2 regions of the Psychrosphaera haliotis genome follow, and region 1 is predicted to be linked to the other one. Evidence: predicted binding sites of a transcription regulator. Region 1 holds the regulator's gene; the other holds the start of a gene.
What was found. Region 1 encodes FNR, which switches genes on or off when oxygen is low (the NO sensors DNR and NnrR bind a similar motif). Its sites were predicted from a motif close to TTGATCTAGATCAA; they were not measured.

Region 1 (7,967 bases):
AAGCGCTTTGACAGCATCGGTTACCCTGCGACCCCATTTAAAGTTTCAGACATAGAAGTCACGTTAAAAAACAAAGAAAAACAATACATCAAACGACTCGGTGTGGCTGGGTTATTCACTATGCAAGTGATGATGTTAGCGGTTGCCATGTATTTTGGCGCTTTTGAAAGTATGGAAAGTCATCAAGTCGGTTACTTTAAGTGGATTAGCTTTCTGCTATCTATGCCAGTAATTTTATATTCAGCCGTCCCTTTTCTTACCGGCGCGATAAGTGCAATAAAAGCTAAGACATTAAATATGGACGTGCCTGTATCTGTTGCTATTTACGGTGCATTTATCGCAAGCTTGTATCAGCTAATTGCAAACGGCATGGATGGCTCTAAAGGCGAGGTGTTTTTTGAAAGCATCTCTATGTTTACATTCCTTCTGTTGATAGGGAAATATCTTGAGTTCAGAGCAAAGAGCAAGGCTATTTTATCAAACTCTAACCTCTCGGCGTCTTTACCCTCTACAGTAAATAAAGTAACAGACGACACAGAAACAACTGTATTAGTTAAAGATATCGTTATTGGCGATTTAGTAAACATTAAGGCCGGTGAAAAAATAGCTATCGATGGTGTAATTGTTGATGGTCAAACACAAGTTAACGAATCAGTGTTAACAGGCGAATTTGCACCAATACGAAAAATGAAACACGATACCGTGTTAGCAGGAAGCGTAAACTCCGATGGCTTTGTAACCGTTAAAGTAACCGCTGTTGGCCAAGATACTGCGTTATCAGAAATTAACTCTATGCAAGAGTCTTTTGCAGACTTCAAACCGAAATATAGTCAAGTGGCTGACCGAGTTGCCCATTGGTTTGTGCTGGCACAGCTTGTTATTTCTGTAATTACTTATGTTTTCTGGAGTCAAACGAGTCCTGCTGATGCTTTATGGATATCGCTATCAGTATTAGTGGCCACCTGCCCTTGTGCACTAAGCCTTGCTACCCCAACGGCTTATACTTGTGTGTTATCAACGTTATCAAAAAGCGGCATTCTAATAAAAGATGCAATTGCATTTGACCGACTTAATCATATCGACACGGTTATCTTTGATAAAACCGGCACACTATCGGAAGGTAAATTTTCTATAACTAAAGTAATTTGGGAAAACGAGAATATCCCAAATGGTTTCACTGAAACAAAAATACTAAGTTACATACACTTGCTTGAAAAATATTCGGAACACCCAATTTCGAAAGCATTCTCAAAAGAAGCACTAAAGATAGATATGATAGATACCAGCAACGATAAAGTATTTAATGTCGATGTCGTTATGGGTAAAGGCATTTCTGGGAAAATTAACAGCTTAAATATTAAAATAGGCAGTGCTGAGTTTTGCGGCGTAGAAGCAAGTGATGTTAACGTTTATGTTGTGATCAACGATAAGCTTGTTGTGCGCTTTTTAGCGGAAGATAAATTGCGTGAGGACGCTCAAAAAACCTTAAACGCCCTAAACGAATTAGGTAAAAACTTAATCATGCTAACGGGTGACTCAAGTATTCATGCCGCTAAATTGGTACACCGTTTACCTCTAAAAGAAGTGAGAACTGGTTGTTCACCAAAGTTTAAAGCAAACTATATACAAGAACTACAAAAGCAAGGCCAATCTACTCTTATGGTTGGAGATGGGATTAATGACGCCCCTGTACTTGCAAGTTCCGATGTAAGTTTAGCAATGGGTGATGGTGCTGATATTACAAAACAAGTAGCCGATGTGATTGTGGCGAACAACTCCTTAAACGCTGTTGCTACTCTACTTGAAAACGCTGCTAAAACCCGTCGTATCATTAAACAGAATTTATATTGGGCGTTAGTTTATAATTTGAGTATATTACCCATTGCTATGATGGGTTTCGTTCCTCCCTATATCGCAGTAATAGGCATGTCCGCTAGTTCCATTATTGTCGTGAGCAACTCGTTGAGGTTATTAAAATGAATATCATCTACTATCTAATCCCAGTCGCTATTTTGTTTATGGTCATTGGCGTTATCGCTTTTTTTTGGGCAACAAAGTCAGAGCAATTTGAAGACCTAGAGAAGCAGGGTTTATCAATTTTAATGGATGACGTAAAGCCAGCTAAAACTGATTCAGGTGACGAAACAACAGCAGCTACAAAAACTGCGCCGTTAGAGTCTGCGTCAAGTTCAAAAAATGAACTTTAAATGTTTAGCCGTAAACATACCCCTGGCCAAATAACTCAGTGACCTTATTAATAACGGCATTCATCATGGGGCTAATGGGCGTTGCACATTGTGTTGCGATGTGTGGCTCTCTTTCTATGGCGCTTGGTTTTTCTGTTCCTCATAACAAAAGTTTTATTACCTATGCCAGTGTCATTAGTGTCTCTAGAATTTTGGGATACGGCTTTATTGGTTTTATCGCAAACCTATTTACTCAATCTTTCCTCTCAATTACTAATGGCAGCGTTCTATTGCTATCGGTTGTTTCAAGTATATTTATGATTGGTATAGGTCTTCACATCGCTAAGATCTCAAATTTTGTTCTTTATGTTGAAGTTATTGGTAAACGACTGAACAAATACCTAGAACCTTTAAAGAAAAAAATTCTTCCAATCGATAGCTTAGCAAAGTGTGTTGGCTATGGTTTGTTATGGGGCTTTTTGCCTTGTGGTTTAATCTATACCGCATTAACTTTGGCGTTAGTTGCAGAAAGCCCTGTTCACGGCGGCCTTGTAATGTTTTGTTTTGGCTTGGGCACTTTACCAGCTGTAGTCGGAATGACTGTCTTTAATAGCCAATTAAACCAACAAATGAAAAACAAAAAAAATCGGCTATTTTTTGGCGCTGTGATCGTTATAATGGCGTTATATCAGTTATACCTCACATACCAAAAGTTTACAGGATTACAGCAATGACAGGTACTAAGCAAAAACATAATTGTGGCTCTTTTTCAATTAGCTGTACCAACTGTAATTTAAGCCAGCTGTGCATTCCTTTTACACTCGAAGACAGTGAGCTGGAAAAGCTTGATGATTTAATTGAACGAAAAAAGCCATATCAAAAAAATCAAACTCTGTTTGATGCGGGTCAACCACTAAAAACCTTATTCGCTGTTCGTTCTGGTAGCTTTAAATCCTATTTAGTGGACGATGATGGTACTGAACAAATCACAGCCTTCCACCTGCCTGGAGATATTATTGGCTTTGATGCCCTTTCCACAAATAGCCATATTACCTATTCACAAGCGATGGAAACCTCAATGGTCTGTGAAATACCTTATACAACTATTGAAGATCTTTCAGGGCATATGCCCAACCTTAGGCAGCAAATAACACGTTTAATGAGTAACGAAATAAAAAGCGACCAATCCATGTTTATGTTACTCAATAAAAAAACCGCCGAGCAACGTATATGCAGTTTTATTTCCACCTTATCAAATCGATTTAGCGAACGTAATTTGTCGTCAACTACATTCAGGTTGCCAATGACACGTGCTGAAATAGGCAATTACTTAGGACTAACGGTTGAGACGGTGAGTCGAATATTTAGTAAATTACAAAAGCTCGGCATTATTGCTATTGATGGTAAGTTTATTAGCGTGTTAGATCTCCCTAAAGTTGAGAACTTAGTTAATTAAAAGAACGTTCATTTATTGATTTACTTCAATGTTTTCATAACCAAATTCTATTATTTTTACTAAACTTAAACTGTTAGGGAAAATTAAGGATAGATTATGAATAATTTTAAAAATGTTTTAGTTGTAATAGACCCCACAGAAGATGACCAAAAGGCGTTTTCAAGAGCCTTAGAACTTGCCGAAAAGCAACCGATTAGCATCACTCTATTTCTTTCCATTTATGATTTTTCTTACGAAATGACGACAATGTTGTCTTCAGATGAACGTCATAACATGCGAGACGCTGTAATTGCAGATAGAACTGCGTGGTTAGAAGGTTTAGTAAAAGAGAACGACACTGATATCAAAGTATTAAGTAAAGTTGTTTGGCACAATCGCCCCTACGAAAGCATAATCAAAGAAGTCATTGACGGTAACTATGACTTAGTTATCAAAGGAACGCATAGCCACGACACGTTAAAGTCCGTACTGTTTACTCCTACCGATTGGCACCTACTTAGAAAGTGCCCTGTTTCAGTGTTACTGGTTAAAGAACACGCATGGCCAGCGCATGGCAAAGTATTAGCAGCCGTTAGTGCTGGAGTGGAAGACGAACAACATCAAGACTTAAATAATTTAATTATTAGCAATGCAATCAGCATGGCTGACTTATTAGAATCTGATACACACCTTATGAATGCCTACCCTCCAACGCCTGTTAACATAGCAGTGGAAATTCCTGAGTTTGATCCTAATGAATATAACTCAACTATGAAAAGCTTCCATGTGAAGTCCATGGAGAGCTTAGCGAACAAACATCAGGTACCTAGCACTCGATGCCATGTGATAGAAGGTATGCCGGAAGATGTTATACCTAGAGTAGCAAAAGATTTAGACGCTGAGTTAGTGGTTATGGGAACTGTTGGCCGTCAAGGTATCACCGCTGCGCTTATTGGAAATACCGCAGAACATGTGATGGATAACATTAACTGTGACCTTTTAGCCATTAAGCCATCGGACTTTGATTGTCCGATCAAATAGTTGTTAAATCGGCAGGCATAGGTAAAATAGGCGCCCTTTTATATTAGACGCAGTTTAACATGAACAATACAGACCCTAGAAAAGCTATCCACGAGCAAAATAAACTTGAGAAAAGATTACGTAATCGTGTGGGTAAAGCAATAGCTGAATACAATATGATTGAAGAGTCTGATGTTGTGATGGCGGCCATTAGCGGCGGAAAAGACTCCTTCGCTATGTTGGACATTCTGATTGCACTGCAAAAGTCTGCGCCTATCGACTTTAAAATAATTGCAGTAAACTTAGACCAGAAGCAGCCAGGGTTTCCTGAGCATATATTGCCTGCCTATTTTGAGTCTTTAGATATCCCTTACTATATTGTAGATAAAGATACCTACTCAATTGTAAAAGAAAAAGTACCTGAAGGTAAAACAACCTGCGGATTATGTTCAAGACTAAGAAGAGGAACTTTATATTCTTTTGCAGAGTCTATTGGAGCGACTAAAATTGCTCTCGGCCATCATATGGATGACATGGTAGAAACAATGTTCTTAAACATGTTTCACGGGGCAAAGTTAAAATCTATGCCACCAAAGTTAAGGTCTGATGATAAAAGAAATGTCGTTATTCGCCCATTAGCATTTTGTCGTGAAAAAGACCTAATAAAATACGCTGAGCATAAAGCTTACCCTATCATTCCTTGTAACCTTTGTGGCTCTCAGGAGAACCTGCAACGTCAGTCTATCAAAGCGATGTTGACAGAGTGGGATAACCAAACGCCAGGTAGAATAGAAAATATCTTTAACTCAATGAAAAGCGTGAGCTTAAGTCAATTAGCCGATGGTGAGCTTTTTGATTTTAAAAACCTTCCTATTGATCGTAGCGAAGAACGCAAAGAATATGAGTTTAGTGAAGCCACTGTGTCTTCTTCAAATATAGATGAGTCTCTAATTATCGATGTGACCCACGTTTAAAGCGTCAATAGTTTCGCTCATTAAAAAAGGAGGCTAGAGCCTCCTTTTTTGTTTTCATCAAATAGAATTACTTGTGAATCTATTTGTCACCGTTGCCCCAAGAGTCTCTTAAACCAACCGTTTTATTGAATATCATCTTTCCTTCGTCGTTAGTTTTTCCGTCAAAACAGTAATAACCCAGACGCTCAAACTGATAACCTTGCTGTGCTTCTGCATTCAATAGACTAGGCTCTATATAACCTTTTCTAATGACTAAAGACTCTGGGTTTAGAACCGTTGTAAAATCTTCTTCTGCAGCTGGATTGGGTACCGTAAATAAACGATCGTAATCTCTAATTTCTGCTTCTACGCCTTCTGACGCTGAAACCCAATGGATAACACCTTTAGCTTTACGACCATCCGCAGGTAATTTACCTAGAGTTGTAGGGTCATATTCACAGTAAACTGTTGTTACGTTACCCTCTTCGTCTTGATCAAAGCGAACGGCCTTTACAAAGTAGGCATTGCGTAATCTAACTTCTTTATCTATTACTAAGCGCTTATACTTTTTATTGGCACTTTCACGGAAGTCTTCACGTTCGATGTAAATCTCTTTACTGAATGGAACCTTGCGTGTACCCATTTCTTCTTTATTTGGGTGATTTGGCGCATCAATCCACTCTACATGTCCATCAGGCAAGTTTTCAATCACAAGCTTGATAGGATCAACTACTGCCAACGCTCTTGGCGCAGCTTCGTTTAAATCTTCTCTGATACAAGCTTCTAACATGCCCATTTCAACCATATTATCTACTTTTGTAACACCAATTCGCTTACAGAATTCCGTTACTGAACCAGGTGTATAACCTCTGCGCTTTAGGCCAGCTATTGTAGGCATACGAGGGTCATTCCAACCTTCTACATGGCCATCTGTCACTAACGTATTTAATTTACGTTTACTCATAAGAGTATACTCAAGGTTTAGCCTTGAAAACTCATACTGATGAGGGCGTGATTCTATTGAAATATTGTCCAATACCCAGTCATATAAACGCCTGTTATCTTGGAATTCTAGTGTACAAAGAGAATGCGTAATGTTTTCTAATGCATCGGAAATACAGTGCGTGAAGTCATACATTGGGTAAATGCACCACTTGTCACCGGTTTGATGATGATTTACAAATCGAATTCTATAAATAACTGGATCGCGCATACAGATGAAGCTAGAGGCCATATCAATTTTGGCACGTAAACAACATTCGCCTTCTTTAAACTTACCATCTCTCATTTCGTGAAATAGTTTTAAGTTTTCTTCTGGTGATGTTTCTCTATAAGGACTATTTTGGCCAGGCGACTTTAAAGAACCGCGCATTTCACGTATTTTTTCTTGACTAGAAAACTCTACGTAAGCAAGCCCTTTATTAATAAGCTCTTCTGCATATCCAAATAATTGATCAAAGTAGTTTGACGAATAACAAATGTCACCGTCCCACTTAAAGCCTAACCAATTTACGTCTTCTTTGATGGCATTAACGTAATCAATGTCTTCTTTTTCTGGGTTCGTATCATCAAATCGTAAGTTACAAAGACCATTATAGTCCTGGGCAATACCAAAGTTTAATACGATAGATTTAGCATGACCTATATGAAGAAAACCGTTCGGCTCAGGTGGAAACCGAGTATGTGTCGTTTTATGCTTACCAGCCGCCAAATCCGCATCTATAATGTTGCGAATGAAATTCGATGGGCGATTCTCAGTATCCGCCATTTTTAAACCCTTATTATTCTATGAATTAGTTTGAGTATACCACTATGCTCATTGGTTACGCCAAGCATAAACTGTTGTTTGAACACTTTTAAAACAAATAAAATCAGATACTTTAGATATGGGCAAAATTACTAATAACTAGTCCTTTTCACCAACAAATTACAATTAACAAAACTTACAAACATACTCAAAACGCTTGAATCCCCTAATCAGCCTAGGTATAAGGAAATGGCACAATGCTTGATACACTAAACCCAGTATTTAGAATAATTAAAATTTAAATTGGAAATAAAATGAAAAAATCATCTTTAGTTTTTGGCTTAATTGCCGCGCCAGCATTGTTAGTTTCGAGTGCTACTTTTGCTAATAACGACGGCATTGTTACCGAACAATGTGATGTTACCTTTAAGAACAAAGTGTCTATCACGCCTGAACACATTTTAGTGATCAAAGGTAACCAAACTATTTATGATATTTATAACAATGACACTATTTTTTATAAAGGCGAACAAATTAAATTAAACGCATCTGATAATGAGCTTGTTAGTCGCTTTTCAAACGAAACCCGTTCGCTAATACCTACCATTACGGAAATTGCTTTAGAA
Region 2 (7,967 bases), on a different contig from region 1:
ACCGTTGAGATGGTAAATGGGGATTCCATTGGTATTTCTCTAGACGGCGACAATTTGTTAGTGAATACAGCGACAGTCACTGCTGTCGACATAGAGACGGACAACGGAATTATTCACGTAATTGATGCTGTGTTAATGCCACCGGCGGCAAAAGGTGCGCCAATGGATAACATTGTTGAAACCGCCGTAGCGGCAGGAAACTTTACAACGCTAGTATCAGTGCTTGAAGCCACTGAGCTGGATGACATATTAGCGAATGAAGATAGTACATTCACAGTATTTGCACCAACAGACGCCGCTTTCGCGATGATAGATGAAGAGACTTTGGGTCTTTTATTGGATAACCCGAACGTACTAGCTAGTATTCTTTTACAGCACGTTGTGTCCGGAGTAGAAGTAGATTCCGTTAATGCATATGCTTTAAATGGAACTTCAGTGGCAACCGCATCACAAGCTGCCATTGACGTTAGCATTAATACTTCAGCTGACATGCTGTTGTTTGGTGGTGCAAACGTGATTTCAAAAGATATTTATACATCAAACGGGGTAATACACGTTATCGATGCTGTTGTTATTGGTGATGTGGCGTTGCCTGAACCACCAATTAGTTTGGTAGATGTAGCGAGAGAAAATGGTAGCTTTACAACACTTGTTGCAGCTCTAGAAGCTACTGGTTTAGACATTGTATTGGCAGATACTGACTCAACTTATACTGTTTTTGCACCAAGTGATGCTGCGTTTGAAAAGCTTCCTGAGGGCACAGTAGCTGGCTTATTGGCAGATACAGAAACACTATCTGACATATTGCTTTACCACGTTTTAGCGGGAAATGTGACATCTGATACGGCAATTACAGTCGCGCAGTCAAATAGCAGCTTAATCACCATGGAGAATACTGATAACGTTGCCTTATCTTATGTGGACTCAACGTTGTTTGTTAATAATGCGTCAGTAGTGACAACAGACGTCATGGCAGACAACGGTACAATCCATGTGTTAGATACAGTAATCATGCCTCCAGCAGAAAAAGGGGAGCCTACTCAAAGCATTGTTGATGTTGCGGTAGCTGATGATCGTTTCACTACACTTGTTGACGCTTTAACTGCAGCTAACCTAGTTGATGTTTTGGCGAATGAAGAAAGTACATTCACGGTATTTGCACCAACGAATGATGCTTTTGACAAAATTGATAGTGCAGCGTTGGATGCGCTATTGGCTGACACTGAAGCGCTAAGAGAAGTATTGTTACAACACGTTATCACTGCTGAAGTTAACTCTGTGAGTGCTTACTCATTAAACGGAACAAATGTAGGAACTGCTTCGGGAAATGACGTAGGTATTTTAATAGATGCAAATACAGGCTCATTACAATTTGGTGGTGCAAACGTAATAATAACGGACATATATACCACAAATGGTATTATCCACGTTATTGATACTGTAGTGGTAGAACCATAAGGTTTAAATCAAGTTTAGGCGGGAGCTAGCTTTACGTTTAAACTGGTTACTAAAGCCGAAGTGCTTATTATATAAGTACTTCGGTTTTTAGCTTTTTGTAACCACCTACTTTACATTTGATATGCTATCAAATCTTTAATCTGCATCTGTAGCCTTTTGGTCTTTGACATTATCAGGCTTACCATCATTAGCTTCTGCGCCATACACAGGCTCTTCCGGTACTAAATTCTCTCTGTCGGCTTTACTGATATATTTTTCTTTCTTCTTGGGATTTCGCTTTTCGTTACGCTTTTTTGCTTTGCGTTTAAGTGTTTCGTTAATTTTCTTTTTTCGATTCATTTTTGCGGGCTACCAAGTCTAAATATCAATGGCATTATAATGCTAATGCAGCGTAATGGTAATGAACTTTTCACTTTACAGTTAATCAAAGAATAGACTAATCTTTAAAATAAGATTGAATACTAACAAAACAGCCCCACTTAAATAGATAGTGAATTGTTTGAGATAATTATGAAAAAAACCTCATTGTTTCTGTTAATTGTTTTTGTCAGTAATTTTATTACTGCTTTAGCTTTTGCGCAGGCTGACATTAATGAGGCCGCGGCAGAACGCTATAGTCAAACATTTAATCAACAACTAACACTGAACAGTGCAGCTAGCCAAAATCTAATAAATCTAGTTGAGCAAATCAACAGCGAATCAAATGATGATTTTGAGCAAGACTTACATTTAGCGCATAGCACAAGTTTAATAGCGAAAAGTAATGCTATTGTTCCTCTTTCGTTTTTAAACGACTCCTCCAGTGCAACCAAATATCTATATTATATTGCAAGAGCACCACCTCATTCCATTGACTAAAAATCAAACTTTTAAAACTACAAACATAATTTAATTAGTCAAATTGCACTCTAAGAGTGCGAGAGGTAAGCAATGAAAGAATTACATTTATATAATGTTGATCAAAGTGACAACGTTTTTATTCACGCTCTTGATAAACAATTAACAATTACATCTCCAGCCACAGAGGTTTTTAATGACTTTCAGGAGCATGAGCCTGTAAAAGTAAGTGGTGACGTAAAGGCAAAAGATGCTTTGATTTTAATGAAAAGAGCAGACACTGAAATGAAGCTAGTTGTATCTAATCAAGGTGATTTTTTAGGGTTGATTAGTAGCAATGAGCTCAATGAGCAAAATATTATCTCCGAGGTATCTCGTGGAGTTAGTAGGGATGATGTGTTAGTCCAAGATTTGATGATATCTAAGCACAAGTTACATGCCTTTGACTATGAAGAGCTATCACGCGCTAATGTAAGCGATGTTGTGTCTTCGTTACGTAACTATGGTTTGAGGTACTGTTTAGTGGTTGAGAGAAACCAACATCAAATTAAGGGTGTTATATCGGCTAATGATATTGCGAGAGCCTTGCAAGTACCTTTGAGCTTAAACGAAAGATCCTCATTTGGGCACCTGTATAACGCTATTGCCAATCATTAATTAAGAAAAGGAGTAAAAGTAGGATTGTCTACTTTTACTCCGGTTTAGCATAGCCGTTTTATTCTCTGAATGTTAATACCATAGATTGTAATTTGTCTGTTCTATTGGTTATTTCCGAGCTTGAATTTAAAACCGATTCCGCTTGTTGTAAATTATTCTGAGATGCATCGCTAATGTTAACGATGTTTTTACTGATTTCTTGTGAAACTAAGCTTTGTTCTTCTGTGGCTGTGGATATTTGCATGGCCAAATCTGCAATTTCTGCTATTGATTGATAAACATCTTGAACCATTTTCTGAGATTGTTCTGCCTTAAGTACGCAAACATCCGCTGAATCCTTTCCTTTATCCATCATATCCGACCAAGAAAGTAGAACAGATTGAATTTCAGATATAGATTTTTGAATCTGCTCTGTCGCTCCATGGGTCCGACTAGATAGCGCCCGAACTTCATCAGCAACAACGGAGAAACCTCTGCCGTGTTCGCCTGCTCGTGCTGCTTCTATAGCAGCGTTTAGCGCCAGTAAGTTTGTTTGGTCAGCAATACCTTGAATCTCTTGCATGATATCGCCAATTTTTTCTGCCTCACTAGCTAACTCAGTGGCAGAGTTTGCCGACTTGGATACTTCCGCGGCTAGTATATTCACTTGTACCATGGTTTCACCCATCACTGAGCTAGCTGTTTCACAATTCTTGTGGGCGAATTTGACTCTGTCATTTGTGCTCGTCGTATTTTTAGCGACTTCCTCTATGGTTGCCACCATTTCTTCTACGGCGGTAGCGACTAAATGTAGCTCTTCCGTTTCACGCTCTACGCCGTCTTTAGAGGTATTGGCAGCCTGTTGAAGCTCAACTGTTTTTTGGTTTAGCTCAGCGCTATTGTCAACAACACGACCCAAAATCGTTTTTACCTTTCCTTGCAAAATCTTATTCCGAAAATCAAAAGGGCTTAAGGTGCCGTTACCGGAATATATTAATCGAGAGATGCTATCTAACTCTTCTTTCGCTTTTTGACTGGCTTTAGGAATATCAACGAGTTCTTGCTTAAATAATACAAATGGATTCACAACAAAGCCAAGTACAAAAGCCGGGTGTAATGTAGCTAAATAAGCAAATAACAAGGTTATTAACCCAAAGAGTAACATGCGACTCTTGTAGCTATCGAACGACCGAGTCACTGATTTTCCTGCTCTAAGCGAGTTATAAGCAGATTGGGCCTTCACTTTAAGTTCAGGTTTTAAATTGGTGCGGACAGATTGAAAGCCAATAACCTGTTTGTTTTCATAAATAGGCGTTACAAAAGCATCCACCCAATAATAGCGACCATCTTTACAGCGGTTTTTTACAGCACCTCGCCAAGAACGGCCGGCCTGTACGCTATTCCAAAGGTCCGCAAATGCTTCTTTTGGCATATCTGGGTGTCTAACAATATTATGATTTTTACCGACCAACTCACTATACTCAAACCCGGCAACCCTACAAAAAGCAGGATTTGCATAAGTAATTACGCCACGAAGGTCCGTGGTAGAAACTAATTCTTCAGATTCGGCAAAACCGACTTCTTCATCAATGATGTCTGCATTTCGTTTATTCATAAAAATTAAATATTTGGCTTTAAGAAGTTTAGTTAAATCAAAGTGTAGACTTTTTTTAGGATCTTGCAGGGAAAGGAAATTTAAATGTTAACCAAACATACTCACTTTTGAGTATAGAAAATAAAAATTTAACTACAGTGAACTACTTAAACCGCAAAAAAGATAAATAAAAAATGCACCCCAAAAAGAAACCGAAGTATGTTTCAGAAGCAGGCCAACTATAGGCTCCAAAATAAATCAGGTTATACTTTTAAGTCAATTATTGATATAGGTCAACAAACCTAAGTAGGTAGTCACTTGAGGCAAATAAATATTGTTTTAGATCAATATTTAAAAATTGTATCGGATTATTCTTCTGCTCAAACGAACAGGAGAATTTATATGAAAACATCTATAGTCAGTACTACAATTTTCAGCGCCACCGCCTTAGCACTGCTCGCTAGCGCTTCGTTATTTTGTGCGTCTGCATCGGCTCATGAAAAAGGCGATATTCTAGTTAGAGTTGGTTTAACGAGTGTTGCACCTGACGAAAGTAGCTCAAACATATCAGTGGCTGGTGGTGATTTAGGATTTGGGGTGGGTGTTGACAGCAATACTCAGCTTGGTCTTAATATTGCCTATTTCGTAACGGACCGTTGGAATATTGAAGTGCTTGCAGCAACGCCGTTTAGCCATGATATCAACGTCAATTCTAATTCATTAGGTCTTACTAAATTAGGCGAAGTTAAGCACTTGCCTCCAACCGTTACAGCTAATTACTTTTTCGCTACACCTGAAGCTGATTTTCAACCTTATGCGGGTGTCGGTCTAAATTACACCGTATTTTTTGATGAAGAATTTACTGCTACCAATGAAGAATTAGGTTTTTCCGATTTAGATTTGGATGGTTCATTTGGTTTGTCAGCACAAGCTGGATTTGACTATAAAATTAATGAAAAATGGTTTGTGAATGGGTCAGTTCGATACATAGATATTAGTACTGATGCAGACTTTACTCTGGACAATGCCGGACTAGGTGCAAACAATGCAAATGGAACCGTGAGTGTTGATATTGATCCAATGGTTTATACATTGTCAATTGGTTACAAGTTATAGAGCACCCCTACGTTTGTCACGACCGGCATATCAACATACAAACAGAAACGGCATTATCCATGTAATCGATGCTGTAGTGCTAAATTAGGTAAGATAAAAGTAAGCAAAGCAAAAAGCCCTATCAATAAAGTGACCCCCAATAGTTGTACATTCCAATTACTGGGGGTCTTTTTATATCAAAAAACAGTTATCAATACCCGTTACCAGGAGCCGTACATAGGGTTTGGTAGTAGTACAAACTTAATACCTGCACCTTTCAATAATGTTTCGATATCAGCTTCATGCTGAACCACACCTACAAAGTCTTCAATGTTATCGCCGACCTGCATGATGATTTGAGCGGCTTCGAATTGGTTATGACGACCAGATTTAGGTGCAAAACAACTCGCGGTCCCAGATTCAATTTGCTGACGACGAAGGTCTTTATCATTTTTTATAGACGCACCATTTATTGAAGATTTGTCTTCAGAAACTCGGCCCATTAGACATACGTTACTTGGTGATAGTTGCAGGCCGAGCTGTTGAATATTATCCCACGTGTAACGGTCAAGATTACGTTTACGGTTAGTGATGAGCGCTACATTACCACCCTTACGAATAATGGTTTCGATAAACGATTTGGCACCAGGAACAAATGTGGCTTGTTTTGACATTACCCACGCGTCCCAACTTGCAGGTGTATACTGCTGTCCCTTAAGTTCTAAATTTGCTTGGTAGCCGCTGTTATCCAGTACAGTCTCATCGACATCCATCACTACCGCCCAATTGCCATTAAAGTTACTTTTAACAATTTGCTGCTCTGCACGCTGATAGGTTGCTGCAGTTAAAAAGCGATATTCGGCGCTGGTTGTTTGCCACTTTACGGCATTGCTTAATTCAAAGCGTTGCGGGCTGATAGACAATGAAACTGCACAATGGTCGCTTAACATCGCCTTTGGATCCATATTTTTATATGAAGCTACACTCGCTTTTTTTGCTATGTTTGAAGACAGATTACCAACCCAAATATGATCGATTGGTGCTGGATAGTATGGATGACAACCAGTTAGGTCAGCAGTTGTATTTTCTAACGTTGAGGCGCTATTGTCAGTATTTACCGTTAATTGACCGGTTAATTTATTGTAAGGCGCTGAAAGTCTGTGATTAAAGTCACCAACCATGACATAAGGAAGCCCTGCTTTTTCTTTTGACTCGACCCAGCTATCTAAAATAGGAGCCTGTTTAGAGAACACTTGGCAAGATCTTGAATCTGAACGACTATAATCATCAACAAAACAGCCACTTTTCATATGAACATTTAATATCGATAAAAGGCCATGCGGAGACTCAATGGTAAGCTCAAGACCGTAACGTAAGCCTCTCGAATCTAATGCAAGTTCAGGTAGAGATTTAACTTGTTGTACCTCAATTCCTTTTCGTACTGCAAAGCCGACCTTTTGTTGACTAGACATGCGGCCAGACTCTCTGCATTTGTATGACTCACTGTCTGGTCTATCAGAAATAAAGACTTGCCAGCTTTCTTTAGGGAATATCTGTTCAATTGCTTCTTTTGATGCGACTTCCTGCAATCCTACAACGTCAGTGTTTAATGACTGTGCGTAGGCTTTCATTTCGTTAAGTTCACTCTCGCTTCTTGGCCTACAACCGTCACTAATTGGATATGCTAAGTGTTCGATATTCCATGAACTAATTGTTAATTCTTTGTTTCCCATACTTGAAGAGGCGGCGTTCGGCATAGTTTCTGGTGCTGGTTTAGCGATGGCAGAATACGCACCAAAAAGAAGAGCAATTGCAGTTAAATGTTTCAATTTAGTTCCTTAATAAAAGTAATTGGCTAGTGAGATCCAAAATCATCGGGTTGCCCCTGATAAGTCTCTATTTTTGTTATGTCCATTTTATAAGCTGAAGTGCCTACAATATCTTCAAATAAACCTTGCTGTAGAATACCACTGAAACTGTACGCCTGTTCTAAACTAGAACTGGTAAAACCCGGCGTTAATCTAGCAAAGATAATTTGATTTGGTGGAGGGGGGGGAAAATCTATGCAAGCGCCGTAATAAGGCACAATAAAGATAAGACTTGGGGTTTTATCTTCGTGAAATTCAATTGGCACATAAAAACCGTCAATACTGACTGACTGTTGTTCAAAACTTGCAATAGTATTAGTTGAAAACATAGCATCGTGGTATTGCTCATCAGTTGAGGCTTCAATAGAGCGCAAGATTTGAGCGCTGACTTGGCCAAAGGTTTCTGATTCTGACGATATAGGTTGTTGATATCGCTTGAGGATCGACTTTTCTAGTTTTGGTAATAAATCTGTCCATTT

Region 2: a site for FNR is predicted at 4,809-4,822, ahead of ABD009_RS11600 (OmpW/AlkL family protein). Genes of this name have one in related genera too.

What each region holds. Positions count from the first base shown of each region.
Region 1 covers NZ_BAAAFQ010000001.1:178,651-186,617, reverse strand. The annotation lists gene ABD009_RS00815 (heavy metal translocating P-type ATPase) at 1-1,980, shown strand, start outside; gene ccoS (cbb3-type cytochrome oxidase assembly protein CcoS) at 1,977-2,207, shown strand; gene ABD009_RS00805 (sulfite exporter TauE/SafE family protein) at 2,246-2,920, shown strand; gene fnr (fumarate/nitrate reduction transcriptional regulator Fnr) at 2,917-3,642, shown strand; gene uspE (universal stress protein UspE) at 3,739-4,662, shown strand; gene ttcA (tRNA 2-thiocytidine(32) synthetase TtcA) at 4,722-5,615, shown strand; gene glnS (glutamine--tRNA ligase) at 5,695-7,362, opposite strand; gene ABD009_RS00780 (DUF2884 family protein) at 7,656-7,967, shown strand, end outside.
Region 2 covers NZ_BAAAFQ010000007.1:440,418-448,384, forward strand. The annotation lists gene ABD009_RS11575 (fasciclin domain-containing protein) at 1-1,458, shown strand, start outside; gene ABD009_RS11580 (DUF2986 domain-containing protein) at 1,594-1,797, opposite strand; gene ABD009_RS11585 (hypothetical protein) at 1,969-2,316, shown strand; gene ABD009_RS11590 (CBS domain-containing protein) at 2,389-2,952, shown strand; gene ABD009_RS11595 (methyl-accepting chemotaxis protein) at 3,011-4,546, opposite strand; gene ABD009_RS11600 (OmpW/AlkL family protein) at 4,928-5,641, shown strand; gene ABD009_RS11605 (HAD family acid phosphatase) at 5,842-7,449, opposite strand; gene ABD009_RS11610 (DUF3299 domain-containing protein) at 7,476-7,967, opposite strand, start outside.